Regions from separate parts of the Labilibaculum antarcticum genome, predicted to be linked through region 1. Evidence: riboswitches for the same ligand, from Rfam matches in the RefSeq annotation. Region 1 holds a riboswitch; the other holds the start of a gene.
The links. Region 1 has a riboswitch for cobalamin ahead of ALGA_RS17860 (hypothetical protein). Riboswitches for the same ligand answer to the same signal wherever they lie in the genome.
Positions count from the first base shown of each region.

Region 2: linked by a shared signal. The riboswitch ahead of ALGA_RS17030 (TonB-dependent receptor plug domain-containing protein) and the one ahead of ALGA_RS17860 (hypothetical protein) in region 1 are both predicted to bind cobalamin.

Region 1 is NZ_AP018042.1:4,488,932-4,503,312, forward strand. Features, by position in the region: gene ALGA_RS17845 (amidase) at 1-165, opposite strand, end outside; gene ALGA_RS17850 (AMP-binding protein) at 442-2,085, shown strand; gene ALGA_RS23020 (hypothetical protein) at 2,328-2,486, opposite strand; cobalamin riboswitch at 2,947-3,147, shown strand; gene ALGA_RS17860 (hypothetical protein) at 3,179-3,400, shown strand; gene cobA (uroporphyrinogen-III C-methyltransferase) at 3,502-4,275, shown strand; gene ALGA_RS17870 (sirohydrochlorin chelatase) at 4,281-5,138, shown strand; gene cobI (precorrin-2 C(20)-methyltransferase) at 5,160-5,864, shown strand; gene cobJ (precorrin-3B C(17)-methyltransferase) at 5,871-7,274, shown strand; gene cbiE (precorrin-6y C5,15-methyltransferase (decarboxylating) subunit CbiE) at 7,267-8,502, shown strand; gene cobM (precorrin-4 C(11)-methyltransferase) at 8,644-10,473, shown strand; gene cbiD (cobalt-precorrin-5B (C(1))-methyltransferase CbiD) at 10,616-12,436, shown strand; gene ALGA_RS17900 (energy-coupling factor ABC transporter permease) at 12,560-13,288, shown strand; gene ALGA_RS17905 (energy-coupling factor ABC transporter substrate-binding protein) at 13,293-13,595, shown strand; gene ALGA_RS17910 (energy-coupling factor transporter transmembrane component T family protein) at 13,687-14,381, shown strand, end outside.
Region 2 is NZ_AP018042.1:4,293,496-4,299,300, forward strand. Features, by position in the region: gene ALGA_RS17015 (ABC transporter substrate-binding protein) at 1-911, shown strand, start outside; gene ALGA_RS17020 (iron ABC transporter permease) at 919-1,974, shown strand; gene ALGA_RS17025 (ABC transporter ATP-binding protein) at 1,985-3,019, shown strand; cobalamin riboswitch at 3,138-3,343, shown strand; gene ALGA_RS17030 (TonB-dependent receptor plug domain-containing protein) at 3,505-5,658, shown strand.

The sequences.
Region 1 (14,381 bases):
CTGTAATTCAGAAATACTTTTCTCATTAAAAAGGAATGTGTTATAATCTTCTAGGTTTAGTTTTTTTGTTTCCGAAGATGTTTCGTTTTGACAAGAATGCAATCCAAATGCTGTAATTGTACTTGCTCCAAGAGCAGATAAGGAGATAAATTGGCGACGTTTCATAGGTTGAGGCTTAGGTTTGTGCCTTAAATGTATTAAAAAAAGAAATATTTCAGGATTTAATAGGTCGAATTATTCTTTGGTTATTTCCTTATAATATGGATCTGAAAGTGTTATTGTGTAGAGCTTTGAGAACTTTTCTGAGTGTTTAACGTATATGTAGGATGTCAAGCAATTCGTTGAAAAGATAATACGGATGTTGTTTTTTTTTTAACTTGCACCTGTGATTTGTATTAATTCAACCTTAATATTGAACTGCAACGGACAAATAAAACCATGATGAAACAGTATAAAAGTTTAACATTTCCTGCGCTTTTTACAGAAACAGTAGAGAAATTCGGCAACTGTAACGCAATGGCCCTTGTGGGGCAAACTCCTTTTACTTATAACGAGGTATATTCTAATATTCAAGCCTTGATTGTATTTTTTGAAAAATTAGGAGTAAAACCTGGTGATAAAATTGCTCTTTTGAGTACAAATATGCCTAATTGGGGTATGGCCTACTATGCAACCACTTTTATGGGAGCAGTAGTTGTACCTATGCTACCCGATTTTAGTGAATATGAGATTGAAAACATATTGAGGCATTCAGAAGCAAAACTAGTTTTTGTTTCAAAAGGATTGTTGCCAAAAATAAAAAATCTTGATGTTGATACTTTGCATCACAAGCTTGCAATTGAGGATTTCAGTCTGATTTCTTCGAATAAGAATGAAATTAATTTTGATTCTTCACTAACACCTGAGTGCAGGTATGAAGTGAACGAGGAAGATATGGCGGCAATTATTTACACCTCCGGAACTACAGGAAGTTCAAAAGGTGTAATGTTGTCACATAAAAATATTTGCTCTAATGCGATTGCATCAAAAACGATTCATCCTATAGATGAAACGGATCGTTTTCTTTCCATATTACCATTATCTCATACTTATGAGAATACTTTGGGCTATGTGATACCTATGATTGCTGGTGCTTGTATTTATTATTTGGGTAAAGCTCCGGTTCCTTCATTGTTGATTTCTGCATTTAAGGACGTGAAACCAACCATTATGTTTTCGGTTCCTTTGATTATCGAAAAGATTTATAGGAGTAAGATTTTGCCATCAATAAATGGTAAGGCTGTTACCAGATATTTATATAAGATTCCTTTTTTCCGCAAAAAACTAAATGCCATAGCAGGAAAGAAATTGATGGAAACCTTTGGAGGTAAATTAACCTTTTTTGGTATTGGTGGTGCGAAATTGAATTCGCAAGTTGAGCTTTTTTTACGTGAAGCAAAATTTCCATATGCCATTGGTTACGGATTAACCGAAACAGCACCATTAATTGCTGGAAGCGGTCCGGCAATTACTAAATTTAAATCGACAGGCCCTGCTTTAGTCGGAGTTGAGCTGAAAATCAATAATCCTGATCCTATTACTCAAATTGGTGAAGTTTGGGCAAAAGGGGATAATGTAATGATGGGTTATTATAAAGAACCTGAGAAAACCAAAGAGGTGCTTACAGAGGATGGTTGGTTTAAAACCGGAGATCTCGCAAAAATGGATAAGGACAATTACTTATACATTGAAGGTCGTTTAAAAAATATGATCGTAGGAGCAAGTGGTGAAAATATTTATCCGGAAGAAATTGAATCGGTAATCAATAACTTTAAGCATGTAGTCGAATCTGTAGTTATTGAACAGAAAGGCAAATTAGTCGCAATGGTTCATTTTAATTATGAGGAGCTGGAACAGCAATATCATAATGTTAAAAAAGAGATGGGTAATTATGTTGATCTTACAGTCGATGAATTGATGCAGGAGTTACAGGTATATGTGAACTCCCGGGTGAACAAATTTTCACAGGTTCAATTGATCGTGGCTCACGTTGATCCATTTCAGAAAACAGCAACACATAAAATAAAACGATTTTTATACTATTAGAAATACAAAAGGCTGATGAAAATCAGCCTTTTTTTTTGCCTTGTATTTTGTATCGATTCTTCAAGTGACCAACTGTAAATAAGGGAAGTGTCTCCAGTGAATTTTTTTTTCCGGTCGATTTCGGTCAGGGCCTCGAATTCCGGACCAAACCTTTCAAATGCGCTCATAAATCCAAAATATCTATCCGGAATATCCTTTACCATTTTACCAACCAACGAGACGGCCTTTTTCGAGATGATTAATCAAGAAACATTAACTGCACCAACGATATCAGTCACGATATTAGATGCATCACCTGCTACTCCTGTTTCTATATCTTTTAATATTTCACCTAAATCTCTTTGGCTTTTTCTTGTGAGTCTTAAGTAGATATGAACATTTAATTCTCTGTCTTTAAGCATTTTTCTGCTTAGGATATATAAGCCTTCAGAACCCGGTTGATTGGAGTCTAAGAAATATTCATTATCATGACGCTTACTTTAAACGGTTCTAGAGGAATTGTAGTCGCCATTATTTTATCCGCTTCGATTGTGTGATCTGCAATTATTACAAAGTGTAATTGCCCGCTTTTCTTTGGGCGGTAAATTCGAATTCCATCAATTTACAGTCTTACTTTACTCATGATAATAGAAGTTTAGATTAGCATAAATGTAGAGAACATCATATTATGACACATAATAAAATATAGGTGTGGATGTTTTCTTTTATGTTCTGGACTAAACTTGTAAAATATGTTTCTCGACAGATGTGAGACTTATTTCATATTTGTATGTGTCAGATTATCAGGATAGATTGTGGTTGGTGTTATTCGAAGCTCAATAATGATGTGAGGAATGCTTAAAATCTTGAATTAATATTGATACATTTGTTTCGCGATTTGGCAATATCCTATCACTTGATTTGATATTAAAGAGGGAATCCGGTTTGAGTCCGGAACTGTACCCGCAGCTGTAATCTCTATACCAAACTCTGTTGCATGATGTCACTGTATCTTATGGAAGATATGGGAAGGCGCAACAAGAGGGAGAAAGTCAGAAGACCTGCTTAAAAGCAATTTTGTTTAATCGATACTTTCGGGACTAAAAGTTAGATTATGAAGAGAAAGACTATGTTTATGCCTAAGTGGCATATTATGCTTGGTTCGTTAATTCGGAACCAAATTTTAAAATTTAGATCGGTTATAGATGACACTCTGTTCATCTCGTTTATTGATAAAACGAACTGGTTAACTCCAAAACTTTATGAAAGAGCGAAGGCAGAAAAATGCGATTCGCAAAAGTTTAATTTTTGGAGCCTAAGATTACTCCCAAATTAATACAATTTAATAATTCAGCTTGTTGTTTTCAACAGGACCGAATTGTTGTACTCATAACTTAAAGGCAAACTACCGTTTGTATACTTTAAAATCAAGATGAAATGAATCCTAAAAGAGGTAAAGTGAGCATTGTTGGTGCTGGTCCGGGCGATCCTGAATTAATCACACTGAAGTCTATTCGCGCCATTGAAAATGCAGACGTAGTACTATATGATTATTTGGTAAACAAGGAATTGTTAGCCTATTGTAAATCTGATTGTGAAATTATTTACGTTGGGAAAAGGAACAAACAACATACCTATCCACAGGAAGAGATCAATGGAATGCTGATTGAGTTAGGATTAGCAGGAAAGAAGATTGTACGATTGAAAGGTGGAGACCCATTCGTATTTGGTCGTGGCGCGGAAGAGATATTGGGTTTGAAAGAACATGACATTGAGTTTGAAGTGATTCCTGGTATTACGGCAGGATTTGCTGTTCCTGGAGCCGCTGGTATTCCTGTTACATTGAGAAATGTGGCTTCTTCAGTAGCTTTTTTCACAGGACATCAGTGTGATAATCACAAAACAGAAATTCAGTGGGATAAGATTGCTACGGGTATTGATACTCTTGTTTTCTATATGGGGGTTACACAGGCAGCACGAATTGTTCGAAATCTGATGGCAAATGGCAGGAAACCAGAAACACCGGTTGCCATGATTCGTTGGGGAACTTTGCCGGAACAGGAAGTGCTAAAAGGAACTTTAGGAAATATTGTGGCAAAGATGGAGGAGCATGATTTTAAACCACCGGCAATATTTATTGTTGGGGAAGTAGTCGCCTATTCAGAACAATTATCACCACTGATTAATCAAATGGCCGAAACAGAAATTTGATAGCTATGAACAGAAAAGGAATTTTACTGTGTGGGCATGGAACCCGCAAAGAAAGAGGAGCAAGAGCTTTTCAAGAGTTTGCAGAGCGATTTGCGTCTCAAGTTACGGATTATGAGGTTGAATATGGATTTTTGGAGCTGTCTGAACCGGATTTTGAGACGGGTGTGAAGCGATTGCTTGAAAAAGGAGTCTTAGAGATTATTGCTATTCCTGTCTTTTTATTTACAGGAGTGCATATGGAAAGAGATATTCCTTATGCCTTAAATGGCCTTCAGGATAAATATAAGGTGAAGATTCAGTTGGCCAATTACATCGGGACATGTAATGAAATGGTTGAGTACGGAGTGCAGCTCATAAGTGAAACTCTTAAAAATAAGGATTGGAAGATTGATGATACTGCATTTCTGGGACTAGGTATTGGAGCTTCCAAAGCCGAGGCCAATGCCGATTTGGCGAAGATGACCCGTTTGATTCAGGAAAAACAGAATTATCCTTTTGCTGTTAATGCCTACACGAGCAACATGACTTATCCGGCATTGCCTGTGGTATTGGATTGGTTGAAGGTCTTGCCGTTTAAAAATATTGTGATGTTGCCTTTTGTATTTTTTCCTGGAGTTTATATGGATAAAGCAAATGATACGATGGAGGTTTTTGCAAAAGAAAATCCGGATAAGAACATCGCAATTGCACCCTTGTTAGGTGATGTGAATGGATTGTTTGAGGTATTGAATACAAGATTACAAGAAGTGTTAGACGGAAAAGTTGATTTGGTAGCAACTACTGTTTTAACCGGGGTGGAGCCACACAATCATCATGGACACGATCACGGGCATAGTCATGATCACGGACATCATCATCAATAATAGAAGAGGGGAATAAAAGATATGAGCGGAAAAGTGTTTGGTGTAGCGTTAGGACCGGGAGATCCTGAGTTAATAACGGTGAAAGCCTTGAATTGTTTGAAGAAATCGGAGAAGATTTACTATCCGGCAACGCAATCATCAAAAGGAAATCAGGATAGTTTTTCATTGGTGATTTTGAAGCAATTGGATGTAGAGGAGAAGAAATTCATCCCTATTAATGTACCGATGAGTAAAGATCGATCGCATGCGGTGAAGGCTTATGCTGATTTGTTTTTAAAAGTACAGAAAGATGTTGAAGAAGGCAAACAGGTATCAGTTGTGAGTGAAGGTGATATCTCATTTTTCAGCACATTTTCCTATTTGCTTGAAGATTTCAGGAAGAATAGTGTCGATTTTGAGATGATTCCGGGAGTTCCGGCATTTATTTTAGGAGGCTCGGTAGGCAAACTGCCATTGGTCACTCAAAACGACAAGCTTCTGGTTGCTCCCGATTTGGAAAATAAGCCGGAGCTAAAGGCTTTACTTGCTCAAAATCAAACGGTGGTTTTAATGAAAATTTCGAAGGTTCGCGAGTGGATTAAGGAATTCATTGAAGAAAGCAAATTGCAATTTTTTTATGGGGAGTATTTAGGAACCGAGAAGCAATTTACCTGCACTGATATGGACAGCTTGAGGGACAGGCAAATTCCATATTTCGCCATTTTAATTTTTTACGGAAACAAATAATATATCATGCCAAATATACTTGGAAAAATAACCGTTGCAGGCCTCGGACCAGGAAGTCCGGATCTATTTTTAAATCCGGCAATAGATGCAATAAGAGAAGCCGATGTGGTGATAGGATACAAATATTATTTCCAATTCATAGAATCATTTCTAAAAGAAGGAACAGAATGTATGGATACGGGAATGCGTCAGGAGGTGCAGCGTGCCGAAAAAGCTTTTGAATTGGCTGAAACAGGAAAAGATGTTGTTGTAATCAGCTCGGGAGATGCCGGGATTTACGGAATGGCATCGCTTGTTTTCGAAATGGCTGAGAAAACGCAATCGAAAGTAGAGTTAAGAGTTATACCGGGAATTTCTGCTTTTCAGGCGGCAGCAGCAAAATTGGGCGCTCCACTTAGTCACGATTTGGTTATTCTTTCCTTGTCGGATTTATTGACCAGTTATGCTTTGATCGAAAAGCGCATTAAAGCGGCAGTAATGGGCGATTTTGTAACAGCAATTTACAATCCTAAAAGCAAGAAAAGATATTGGCAATTGTATCGCTTACGGGAATTGTTTTTGGAGGAAAGAGAAGAGACAACACCAGTTGCTATTGTGCGTCAGGTGGCTCGTGCCGAGGAACAAATTACTTTGACAAACTTACGCGATTTCGATCCTGAAATGGTAGATATGTTCTCGCTTGTAATTATTGGAAATTCACAAAGCTATATTTCTGGTGATCGATTTATTACACCACGCGGATATTACGACAAAGAAGAGGAAACGGGAAGACCGGGACCATTGATTATGCAGGAAAGCTTCAGAACCATTGCTTCCGAATTAAAAGGAATGGATTTGCCTTTGGAAACAAAATGGATGCTCTTGCATTGCATTCATACATCTGCGGATTTTGAATTGGCTAAGATTTTGAAAGTTCAGAATAATGCAGCTCCGAAATTGAATGAATACCTTCAAAAAGGGGGTGTAATCATTACCGATGTTACCATGGTTCAGTCGGGAATTCGCAAGAAAGCCTGCGAGAGAATGGGAGTAGAGATCAAGTGTTATTTGCACGATCCCCGAACCATGGAATTGTCCGAAAAACATGGCATCACCCGCACTCAGGCTGGAGTTCGTTTAGCAGTTGAAGAGCATCCTGATGCAATGTATGTGTTTGGAAATGCACCAACAGCCTTGATTGAGTTAACTGATTTAATGAGAAGTAAAAACATTCGACCAGCTGGTATAATTGCAGCTCCGGTAGGCTTTGTTAATGTAAAAGAATCAAAACACAGAGTGAAGAGTTTTACAGATTTACCTGCTGTGATTATTGAAGGACGAAAAGGTGGTTCTACATTGGCAGCAACCATCGTGAATGCCATTTTAAGTTTGGAAGATGCTTACGATTTAAAACCTGGAAGAGATGTTTAATTTTTACATCATAGGAATACCGGACCGAATGGAAGTGAGTCTTTCTGATGAGGTGAAGGAAGTGCTGCAAAATCATCATTATTTCTCGGGGGGAAAGCGTCACAGAGATTTGGTAGCTTCTTATTTGCCGGAGAATGCGAAATGGATTGACATAGTTGTTCCATTGGAAGGGACGTTTATGGTTTATGAGCAGATTGATCAACCCATTGTGGTGATAGCTTCCGGAGATCCTCTGTTCTTTGGTATTGGGAATACAATTAAGCGCCGTTTTCCGGATACAAAAATAAAGGTGTACCCTTATTTCAATAGTTTGCAGTTGCTGGCACATGAGTTTCAATTGGCTTATGGCGAAATGACAATTTGCACCCTGACTGGAAGAGATTGGGTGAATTTGGATCAGGAGTTGATTCAGGGTAAAAAGTGCATTGGTGTTCTTACTGATAAGAAAAAAACACCAGCTACTATTGCTGCAAGAATGTTGGAAGCTGGTTTCGATAATTACAAGATGATTGTTGGTTCAAAACTGGGTGGTGATGAGCAGTATTGCACTGAAATTTCATTACAGAATGTTATTGATAAGGACTTTGCTCATCCGAATTGCCTAATTCTAATTCAGCAGAAGGAGATTAAAAGGACATTGGGCATTCACGAGGCTGATTTTCACATTTTGAATGGTAGGCCAAAGATGATTACCAAGCGAAGCATCCGATTGAATTCCATTTCATTTTTAGAATTGAATGATGCAAAACACCTTTGGGATGTAGGATATTGCACGGGGTCGGTTTCTATTGAAGCCAAGCAATTTGCACCACATTTGCAGGTGACTGCTTTCGAGCGAAGAGAAGAATCCAAAGAGCTTTTGAAGTTGAATCAACGAAAGTTTTGTGTACCCGGAATAGAAGGCATTCATGATGATTTTTTCAATATCGACTTATCGACAATTAAGAAGCCCGATCGGATTTTTATTGGCGGGCACGGAGGTAAATTAAACGAAATGATGCAGCGTTTGCATGCGGTTTTGCAAGAGGATGGAATCATCGTTTTTAATGCTGTTAGTGAAGCAACAAAGCAGGATTTTCTGCAGGCAGCAAAAGAACTTCAAATGGAGATTACCGATCAGATGAGTTTGCAACAGGATGATTTTAATCCGATTGTGATTTATCAGGCTAGAAAAAGATGTAACCACGAAGGAGTAGAAAGTAAGGCACGAAGTAGCACAAAGGAATGATTAGTTTGGTGTCGTAAGTTATTAGTTTGTGCTGTAATAAAAGACATTACTTAAAGAATTTTAAAACTATAAAAGGAGTAAATACTTTGTGTGACTTTGTGAAGACCTTAGTGTATCCTTTGTGGTAAAATAAAATAAAAAATGAGCAATACATTTATCATTATCAACAACAGTTTTGCCATGGCAGCAGCCGAACGAATTGCGGCAAAAATGGAGGGAAGTACAATTGTTTCCGTGACCGGATATCCGGGTAGTAAGAAAATTAGCTCCTTGCCAGATTTTCTTAAGAAATCATTTCCTCAGGTCGATCTACTGATTTTTATTGGTGCTATGGGCATTTGTGTTCGAAGTATAGCTCCGTTTATCCAGAATAAAGCGATTGATCCGGCTGTGATCAATATGGATTTGCACGGAAAATATGTGCAGTCGGTTTTGTCGGGACACAAAGGGGGTGCGAACGAGTATGCACAGCAAATTGCTAAAATCACCAATGGAACAGTGATAATTACAACAGCAAGCGATACATTGGAACTTTGGCCATTGGATATCTTCGGAAGAAAATACAACTGGACGAATGAATATCAGAATGCTTCGGAGAACGAACTGATTGCCGCCTTTGTAAATCAGAAGAAAACAGCATTACTTCTTGATGTGAAAAATGAAGGAACGCAAAGCTTGCAGGAATCTTGTCCTGATTTTGTGGAGGTTTTCTATCAGTTTAATCAGATTAAACAGGAAGATTTTGATTTACTAATTGCAGTGACCCCAGCTTTGTACGAAACGATTATTCCTAGCTTGTTTTTTCGTCCTAAATGCATTGTGGTAGGTACGGGAGCACAAAAAGGAATTGGAGTGGCCGCTTTTGAAACAGAAGTGAGATCCCGATTTGAGGCAAACCACTTGTCTTTTGCCTCCTTAAAAAGCATACACAGCATTATAGTAAAGGCTAAAGAAGAGGCATATAGGCAATTTAGCGAGACAACTAAATTGCCTTTCATTACCTATTCGGCTGAAGAATTGAATGAGAAGGAAGGTGAAGTTTCTTATTCTGAGGCAGCGTATCGTGAGGTAGGAGCTGTAAATGTATCCGAGGCATCGGCATTGATCGCCAGCGGTGCAAAAACATTGCTTCAAACTAAAAGCAAACATGTTGATGCAAAAGGAAAGCATTTTACTTTGGCTTTGGCCATGGATGCTGAGCAGGAGCGGAAAGGCGAGATCGTTATTGTTGGTGCGGGTCCGGGCGCGCCCGATTTGGTTTCTGTTCGAGGCAAGAGTCTTTTAAAAAGAGCGGATTTGATTCTATATGCTGGAAGTCTGGTGCCAAGGGAATTGACCGATTACGGAAAAGCTTCCTGTGTGATTCGAAACTCGGCAGATTTAACTCTAGAAGAGCAGTTTGATGTCATGAGGAAACATTACGATAGAGGAGGATTGGTTGTGCGTTTGCATACAGGTGATCCTTGCATTTATGGTGCGATTCAGGAGCAAATGAATTTCTTCGATCAGCACGAAATGGATTATGATATTGTTCCGGGTATTTCCTCATTTCAGGCTGCTGCCGCACGTTTGAAATCTCAATTTACGATTCCAAACAAGGTTCAATCTATTATTCTGACTCGAGGAGAAGGAAGAACACCGATGCCTTCAAGAGAGCAACTGTCTGAGTTTGCCAAATTTCAAGCAACAATCTGTTTGTTTTTGAGCGTGACTTTGGTGGACAAACTTCAAGCTGATTTATTGGAAGGATATCCGGAGAATACACCGGTGGCCATTTGTCACAAACTAACCTGGAAAGAGGAGAAAATTTGGAGAGGTGAATTGAAAGATCTGGCAAAAATTGTGAAGGAAAACAAATTGGCCTTAACAGTGATGATTGTTGTTGGTGAGGCCATTGGGAATCGCAAAAACAGATCTTTACTATACGATCCAAAGTTTACACACGGCTGCCGTAAGGGAATTGATGATTAATAAGGAGCATCGATTCAGATTACGAGATGGGAATTATTTGCCCTGAAAGAGCGGAAGAAGTTAGCACAGGGCAACGCCCTGTGTAAAAAAGGTAACTTATAAGTTTAGCCCTGAAAGGGCGAAAGAAAGAAAATAAATTGGAATGAAAATTTTATTATTCGGTGGAACGACAGAGGGGAAAGCAACTTCTAACTGGTTGGATGATTTGGAGATTTCGCATTTCTATTCGACAAAAACGAGTTCGGGGAACTACGAATCTAAATTTGGCCAGCGAATTAGTGGTGCGATGAATGTGGAAGAGATTTGGACCTTTTGTGAGGAAAGTGAAATTGATTTATTGATAGATGCAGCACATCCTTTTGCGGAAGTACTGCACCACAGTATTTCGGTCGCCGCAATTCATGCGAATGTGCCTGTACTGAGAGTAGAGCGAGATGCTGTGCCAAGAATGAAGAGTGAATTCATCCAATATCACAAGACTTTAGCTTCCATTTTGGCCGATTTGCATGCCGTAGATTGTGCGAAAATAATATCCTTGGTTGGAGTAAAAGCCTTACCAGTGATTCATAAAACCATGCCAAATGCCAATATTTGGTATCGAATTCTTGATTTTCCTTCCTCTCTGGAAATCGCCAAAGCGGCAGGAGTTAGCAGGGAGAAATTGATTGTTTCGGCAGCATTTGAAGGAATGAAATCTATTGAAGATTTGTTGAATGATGAAGGGATTGAAGCCATGATCACTAAAGAAAGTGGCTATTCTGGTTTGTTGGATCAGAAAATGGACTTGGCGGTAAAATACCAAATTCCACTTTACGTGATTGCCCGACCCGACTTGCCCAATTACGATGAGACGATCACTAATCGTGAAACATTGCAGAAATATTTGAAGAGTAAATTTGGACTGGAGCGAAAAGAATTGGCGCCTGGTTTTACTTCGGGTACTTGTGCAACAATATCCGCGAAAGCGGCATTAAAATTATTGTTAGGCGATAAATTGAACCAGAAAGAGAGCGTTGCTTTGCCCGATGGGGAAATTTGCGAAATGCAATTGCATCAAAATAGATGGGGACAAGATTTTGCTTTGTGTTCGGTGGTGAAAAACTCTGGCGATGATCCTGATGTAACAGACGGAATGGAAATTGGCGCTTGCCTGAGATGGAATGATGTGAATCGCATTCGTTTTGTGAAAGGGGAAGGGGTCGGAACGGTTACTTTAAACGGTTTGGGGATTCCCTTGGGTGAACCGGCGGTAAATCCTGTTCCCCGAAAGATGATTGCCTTCGAATTGGAACAAATTTTGGAAGAGTACGATGTGCACAGAGGTATAGATGTTTCGGTATTTGTTCCTGTTGGCAAAAAGATGGGAGCCAAAACATTTAATCCCAAGCTGGGAATTGTTGATGGAATTTCAATTATCGGAACAAGTGGAAGAATTAAGCCTTACTCCTTGGAAGCCTATATTCAGAGTATTAAAAAGCAATTGGATTTAGCCGTTCATAACGAGAACAAGCACATTGTTGTGAATTCGGGCGGAAGAAGTGAGCGATATCTGAAGAAGAAATTTCCTCACTTGGATGATTTGGCTTTTTTACAATACGGGAATTTTATTGGTGAAATATTGACAATTAGCAATAAGTCTGGTATTGAGAAGCTAAGCATGGGAATTATGACTGGCAAGGCGGTAAAATTGGCTGCCGGTTATTTGGATACGCATAGTAGTAAGGTGGTTTTAGATCATGAGTTTCTGATGGGATTGGCAAGAGATTGCAGGTATTCCGAAGAGATTATTATGAAGATTGGAGAGATGACAATGGGACGTGAGTTGGAGGAGATATTCTCATTCTCGGAAGATGAGCTGTTTTTTAAAGTCTTAAAAAGCAAATGTGTTCGCGTTTGCCAACAAGTAATTGAAGACTATGATTTTGAGCTTCTTTTGATAAGCAATCAGGGAGAAATAATTTAATTACGAAGCTCAATTACGAATTATGAAGGAGGTTTCGACTTGCAAATTCATAATTAACTATTGAATAGAATAGACCTGAAAGCGTTCGAAGAACCTGTCAGCGTCGATTAGAAAAATTATACGATGGGAAAAAAGTTATTTGTACTACTTGCATTTTCACTTCCTTTTCAGGGATTTAGCATGCACATAATGGAAGGCTATTTGCCTGCCGGTTGGTCTATTTTCTGGACGGTCGTTTATTTGCCTTTTTTTATTTGGGGTGTAAAGGTGATTCAGAAGATGGTAATAAAGCATCCCGAGCTAAAAATGCTTTTGGCATTGGCTGCCGCTTTTGCCTTTGTTCTTTCTGCATTAAAATTACCATCGGTGACTGGCAGTAGTTCGCATCCTACTGGTGTCGGTTTGGGTACATTGTTATTTGGGCCAATTACGATGAGTGTATTGGGCGTTTTGGTGCTAATCTTTCAGGTACTTTTATTGGCTCATGGGGGAGTAACTACTTTGGGCGCTAATGCATTTTCGATGGCTTTGGCTGGTCCGGTGGTAACATTCGGAATTTATAAGTTGTGCGCCAAATTGAAATGCAACCGCTCCGTTTCTATCTTTTTAGCCGCTTGCCTGGGCGATTTGGCGACCTACACGGTTACGGCCTTACAATTGGCATTGGCTCATCCAGATACTCAAACTGGTGTAGCAGGAGCATTCGTGAAATTTGCATCTATTTTTAGCTTAACTCAAATTCCAATAGCCATTGTAGAAGGTTTAGTAACTGTTTTGGTGATGAATATTTTGATTAAAAATATCCCGAACTTAAAAGGATTAAAACTGAAATTTCAAACTGTAAAATCGTAGATCCATGCTGAAAATAGTTCAAAAGAATCAAAATATTTTCTTGCTTCTGGCCATCATCAGCATTTTGGTTGGTGTTTTTGCTTACGTTGGAGATTCTGAGTTTGGAGGTTCCGATGGACATGCAGAAGAGTACATCACTCAGGCTGATCCTGATTACAAAGTCTGGTTTTCGAACATTTGGGAACCACCAGGACCCGAAATTGAAAGTTTGCTATTTGCCGTGCAGGCGGCCATTGGTGCAGGTGTAGTTTGCTACGTCATTGGTTACTACAAAGGAAAAAAAACAGGGGAAAGTATTCAGGAGTAATTCGTAATTACTCATTACTAATTTTTAATTACAGAAAGTGTTTATAAGCGAACAATACATACTAAAAAAACCCATACTTGGATTGTACAGCATGGAGAAATTCATCCTTTTTATGGTGCTTCTCAACGCTGCTTTGCTTTCCGCAAATTCGTATCTGCACTTGTTTCTAATTTCTCTGATTTCGATTGGTTTTTTTGCTCATGGAATTGGCCTGAGAAAACTGCTTCGATTAATTTCCTTGCCATTGGGATTTATTGTAATGGGAAGTATTTCAATTGCCGTTTCATTGCATACCGATCCGAAAAGTAGTTTATTTTGTTTCGATAGTATGGGTTTGTGTATTGGTTTGGAAAATGCTGGCTTGGACAAAGCTATCGAATTGTTTTTTAAGGCAATGGCAGCCATTATGGCGCTTAATTATTTGATTCTTTCTTGTACTTTATCAGAGATTAATGACATTGGTCGAAGATTGAGAATTCCTTTGATCTTGCGCGAGTTATTTGTCTTAACCTATCGTTACATTTCATTGCTTTTTACTTTTACTAGTCAGGTTCATATTGCACAACGAAATCGTCTTGGATATGTAAGTAAAAAACAGTCAATACTATCTGTTGGCATGCTTTTTTCCTGCGTATTCATAAAAAGTCTCCTCTTTTCCAATCGAAGTTTAGATGCGCTTCAATCCAGAGGATATCATGGCGAATTGTATTTCAGGCAACAACAGGATTCCCTGCGATTCAAACAATTATTTCTAATAGTATTGTTTGCAGTGGCTCTAGTTGGGTT
Region 2 (5,805 bases), 200 kb from region 1:
CGAATGTTCAGGTTCCTACTGATGGTTTGTTGGTAGAAGTTCCTGTAAGAAGTATTGCCGCCCTATCAAGTACACAAATCGGAATTTTAAAGTTTTTAAATGTTCAGGACAGAATCGTTGCTGTCTCTTTGAACGACCGTATTTACGATGAGGATTTGAATAAAAAGGCTCAGGAAGGTATAATACAGGCCGTTGGGCATGCTGAAACTTTAAATTTTGAGAAAATTGTTGACTTAGACCCTGAATTGGTAATGGTGGCTGGTTTTATGAATATCACCGATAGTGAAACTAAACTAATGAATGCAGGTTTGCCTGTAGCCTATAATATTGAGTGGATGGAAACTTCACCTTTGGCGCGTGCTGAATGGGCAAAATTTATTGCGGCCTTTTTTAATAAGGAAGCTGAGGCGGAGAAACTTTTTATTGCTCTGGAACAGAGATATAATGACTTGAAAAAATTGGTTGAACATGTTGAGAGCAAACCAAGTATTCTTTCAGGTTACAATTTTAAAGGAACATGGTACATGCCGGGAGGACAGAGTTATTTGGCTCAATTTCTGCGAGATGGCAAAGCCGATTATTGTTGGTTTTCTGATAGCACCAGTGGAAGTATGCCATTAAGTTTCGAGGTTGTTTTTGATAAACAATCCGAGGCCGACATTTGGTTTGGGCCTGGTCAATGCAGAACTTTGGAAGATATGAATGGACTCGATTCGCGATATTCTCTTTTCAAGTCCTATAAAAATGGTCAGGTATATTGCTACACCAAGCGAATGAAAGAAAGCGGGGCCAACGATTGGTACGAACTTGGAGTAATGCAGCCCGATGTAGTGTTTAAGGATGTTATCAAAATTCTGCATCCGGAGTTGTTGCCAAACTACGAATTACATTACTATCAGCAATTGAAATAGACGAATTATGCAATCGATAAAAAAAGGAAGTTTTTTTGCGGCCATATTTGGGATCATACTACTTTTCATCTGTGGAATTTTCCTGATGGATTTAATCTATGGAAGTGTAAGTATTCCTTTTAAAAAGGTATTCGCAATTCTTTCTGGCGCTGATGTGAAAAACTCATGGAATTACATCATTTTGAATTTTAGACTGCCAAAAGCATTAACTGCAATTATTGTAGGAGCTGGTTTGTCGGTTACAGGTTTAATGATGCAAACTCTTTTTAGAAATCCATTGGCTGGACCTTACGTTTTGGGAATTAGTTCCGGAGCCAGTTTAGGGGTTGCCTTAATGGTGATGGCATCTGCTATAATGCCAGTTGCTTTTGGTGCCATTTCGGCTTTTTTGGGTAGTTGGGCATTGGTTGTTTCAGCCGTTGTTGGTGCATCGGTAGTGTTTATGCTTGTGGCCTTGGCATCCATCCGAATATCAGATAGTGTTTCATTACTAATTATTGGAATCATGTTTGGAAGCATTACTGGCGCCGTTGTAAATATTCTGCAATATTTTAGCGCCCCAGAACAAATACAAAGTTTTATAGTATGGACTTTTGGAAGCTTGGCAGGTGTTACATGGAATGAAATGCAAGTAATGGCACCCATAGTTTTTTGCGGATTAATTATTGCCTTTTTTCTGATAAAACCCTTGGATGCACTTTTATTGGGCGAGAATTATGCTCGTGGTGTAGGTATTTCAGTGAATCGAACTAGAATTGCTGTTATTATAAGTACGGCATTAATCGCCGGAACTTTAACCGCATTTACAGGCCCTATTGCTTTTGTTGGTGTTGCGGTACCGCATATTGCCCGATCAATTTTTAGAACAGCAAGCCATAAGGTATTAATGCCAGCGGTAATACTAATAGGAGCTGCAATAATGCTTGCTTGCGATATTATTTCTCAAATTCCAGGGAATCAAAATACATTGCCAATTAATTCGGTAACAGCCTTATTTGGAGGGCCAGTTGTAATTTGGGTGATTATGCGTAGTAGAAATGTAAAGGCTTCTTTTGCCGGTTAGTGGGGGATTTATGAGCGATATAAAAGAGATGCAAAAAAACATACTGGTAACGAAGGATCTTTCAATTGGGTACAAGCAGGGGAGAAAGGATAATTTGTGCTTGCTTTCTGATATAAACCTAACAATTAGGCGAGGCGAAATGGTTTGTCTTTTAGGTCCAAACGGAGCGGGCAAGTCAACGCTCATGCGAACCATTGCCGGAATTCAATCGCCCTTGGCGGGATATACCTTAGTAGAAGGGATACCTATTCGGGATCGAAATTACAAAGAGATTGCGCAGCTATTAAGTATTGTGCTAACTGAAAGAATTGATGTGGGAAATCTGACCGTTTACCATATCGTTTCGTTAGGGCGTCATCCTTATACTTCATGGATGGGACGTTTATCGGAAGAAGACAACGATAAAATAAAATGGGCTTTGGAGCAAGTGGGTTTGATGCACTATGCCGATCATTTTATCAATCAGTTGAGTGATGGTGAACGACAACGTGTAATGATTGCCAAAGCTTTGGCGCAGGATACGCCACTCATCATGCTGGATGAACCTACTGCTCACCTGGATTTACCAAATCGTGTTGACATCATGCGTTTGTTGCATCGTTTGGCTCGTGAAACGAATAAGGCCATTTTACTTTCTACTCATGAACTGGATTTAGCCCTTCAGGCAGCAGATGTTATTTGGTTAATGGCATTAGGCAAGCCTATAAAAATAGGTGCTCCCGAAGATTTGGTTTTGAATGGAAGCATCGAAGAAACTTTTCACAACAAGTCCTTTATCTTCGATCGAAAAACAGGCAATTTTATTATGAATTACCAAAAGAAACAGAAAATTCAGGTTTTGGGTAATGATGTAATGGGTTTCTGGACTCAAAGAGCTTTGTCGCGTGAAGGTTATCAAGTGACTTGTGAAGAAGCCGGTAATTGCTCTGTAAAATTGCTTGAAGATATTATGGAGTGGGAAATTCATAAAAATGGAGAAACGCTTACTTGTAAAAGCATAGAGGAATTGTTAGCCTATCTTCGAACCTCTTTTTCTACTGATTAATTCAAAAATCAAAAATTCCAAGTAAAATGATGCAACGATTAGTTCTCTGAATAAATGAGTTTCGAATGTTGTATTTTTTTTATGTCGTATAGAATAGAAATAAAACGTCAAAATTTTTATACATTTGCCCTGCATTTGGTATTTCATCTCTCATTATCGAGAATGAAATGAAAAGGGAATTCGGTGAGAATCCGAGACTATACCCGTAGCTGTAAGTTCTGTTACAAGCTTTTTGAAAGTCCTATGCCACTGTTCCAATTTCGGAATGGGAAGGCCTCAAAAAGTAGAACAAGTCAGAAGACCTGCCTTTGCAAATCAATAGTCATTGCTTTCGGGAAAAAGAGCAAGTGAACGAAAACTTTATCAGCATTGATATAAGGATTGATCTGCCATGACTGGTTCGATATGTCTTGTTGAGAAATTTTCTTTTAGCTCCCTGTCTGCATTGCAATAGTTAAACTTATTTTCATTTTATTCTTAAAAACATGAAAAGAACATTTTTAACCGCTTTTGCATTGCTGTCATTATTTAATTCTGCAGTAAAAGCTGATGTAGTTCCAAACCCAATCGACGAAACGAAGGTTGTGAAGCACCTCAATTTATCAGAGGTAACAATTAATGCGTCACGTGTGAATGCTACGGTAAAAGACCTGCCTCAAAAAATTGAGATTATTACCAAACGAATGATTGAGGCTTCGCCAGCCGTTGATGTTGCGGGTTTATTAAAGCGTTCGGCAGCAGTAGATATTCTTCAGTATCCTGGAGTATCGGCCGTTGTAAGTATGCGCGGATTTAGCCCTTCACCAAGCGTAAAGTATACTACAATACTAATTAATGGAAAACCTTCTGGTACTGATAATATTGCAAGTATTGATTTACAGAATGTAGAGAGAGTGGAAATATTAAAAGGACCTTTTTCGGCACAATACGGATCTGCCGCTATGGCGGGTGTTATTAATATTGTTACCAAGAATAGTTCTGGAGAAATACGGGGTCAGCTAGCCATGGAATATGGAAGTTTTCATAGGTCAAAAGTGAATTTGGCTTTAGGTGGTTCTTTATCTGAAGTTTTGGATTTCGACTTGGGATTTTCATACAACAATCAAGCTAAGGATTATAAGACAGGAGAAAATAATTTGTATGATGAGAAATCTGCTAAATCGATATTGGATGCAAGTACCTATGGTGAGCGAATGGAGAATTCTCAATTCACAACTTACAATTTAAATTCACGTTTGGGAATTGTACTGGCTGAGAACTGGAAACTAAATGTAAATGGTGGATATTATAAGGGAAAGGATATCGAAACGCCTGGTAATTTTTGGCATACAGGAGGAATGGACAAAAAGGACATTGAACGTTTTACAACAGGCTTCGATTTGATGGGTAAGATGAACGGACATCAAATCGAATTCTCGCCTTTTTATTCGAATGAAGAGAATAAGACTTACGATGTTGGCTCCGATGGTTATGGGGATTTTGAGAGTGTTTACAAAACCTACGGTTTTCAATTGAATGACTCTTATCAAATCGGAAATCATAGTTTGGCTGTTGGGTTAGATAATAAAACCGAAAGGTATGAGAGTATGAACTTTGATACCTCTGGAGCGATAGAGGCACCATATCAACCGGATTATAAAAATATAGCCACAGGGATCTATGGGCAGGCTCAATTTAAATTATTGAACGATAAATTGAATTTTATGCTCGGACTGCGAGGCGATAATATCAAATTTAAACTTGATGCTGATAATTTGTTGGGAAATGAGAAGAGTGAAGAGGATTATTGGGTATTCACAAAAAATATTGGTGCAAAATATGAACTAATAAAAGGATTTTCAACCCATGCTAGTTGGGGAGATGCTTTTTTAGCTCCTAAAGCTTATCAAGTTGCTGGTGTATATACTCGAGGAACGACTACCACAGAAGGGAATTCTGATCTTGATCCGGAGAAATCGAACACTTTGGATTTTGGGTTTGGCTATGACAACTATAAGAAAGGAATTAAATTGGATGTAACTTATTTTACGACCCATCACAAGGATAAGATTATCAAAAGTACCTTGCCAAATCACAATTCAACCTATATAAATGCACAGAGTGCAGATATGAATGGTCTGGAATTACTTGCGTCTTATGATATTGGAGCTCTAAAAGATTATGACTATTCATTACGTGTATTTGTAAACTATACACATTTGATCGATGCAAAAGTAAAGTATCAAGACTCGGAAGGAAATGATTTGACAGGAGAAATGAGATACGTACGTGATAATACAGCTTCTTTTGGTGTCGAATTTGATAATTTGAAAGGATTTTCAACACAATTAATGGGTCGGTACATTGGTCATAGATATGAAAACAATTATATGTATTTGGCCGATTACTCCAATTATCCGACTGTTGCAAAGCAAGCAATTGTGTTTAATAATGAAGAGGTTCGTCCTGATTTAATAAATGAAGAGTTACTACGTCACCCTGTTTCAATGGAATTTGATTATTCTACAAGTTATACATTCAAAGAAAAATATATCGTAGGATTAACTATATCTAACTTATTGGACGAGAATTACACCGAAAAGGACGGTTACAACATGCCTGGAAGATCAGTGACAGCCAAGTTTGCTTATCGATTCTAAAAAAGAATTTTATTCAGTTGAAAGGGGGTGTTCCAATTTTGGGATGTCCCTTTTTTTATTGTTTACTGGTTATTAGTAGTTGGGTTGCAATGTGTTTTAAAATATTTTCTAAATAAGAGATTCCTAAATCTGATTTTGTTTTTTTTT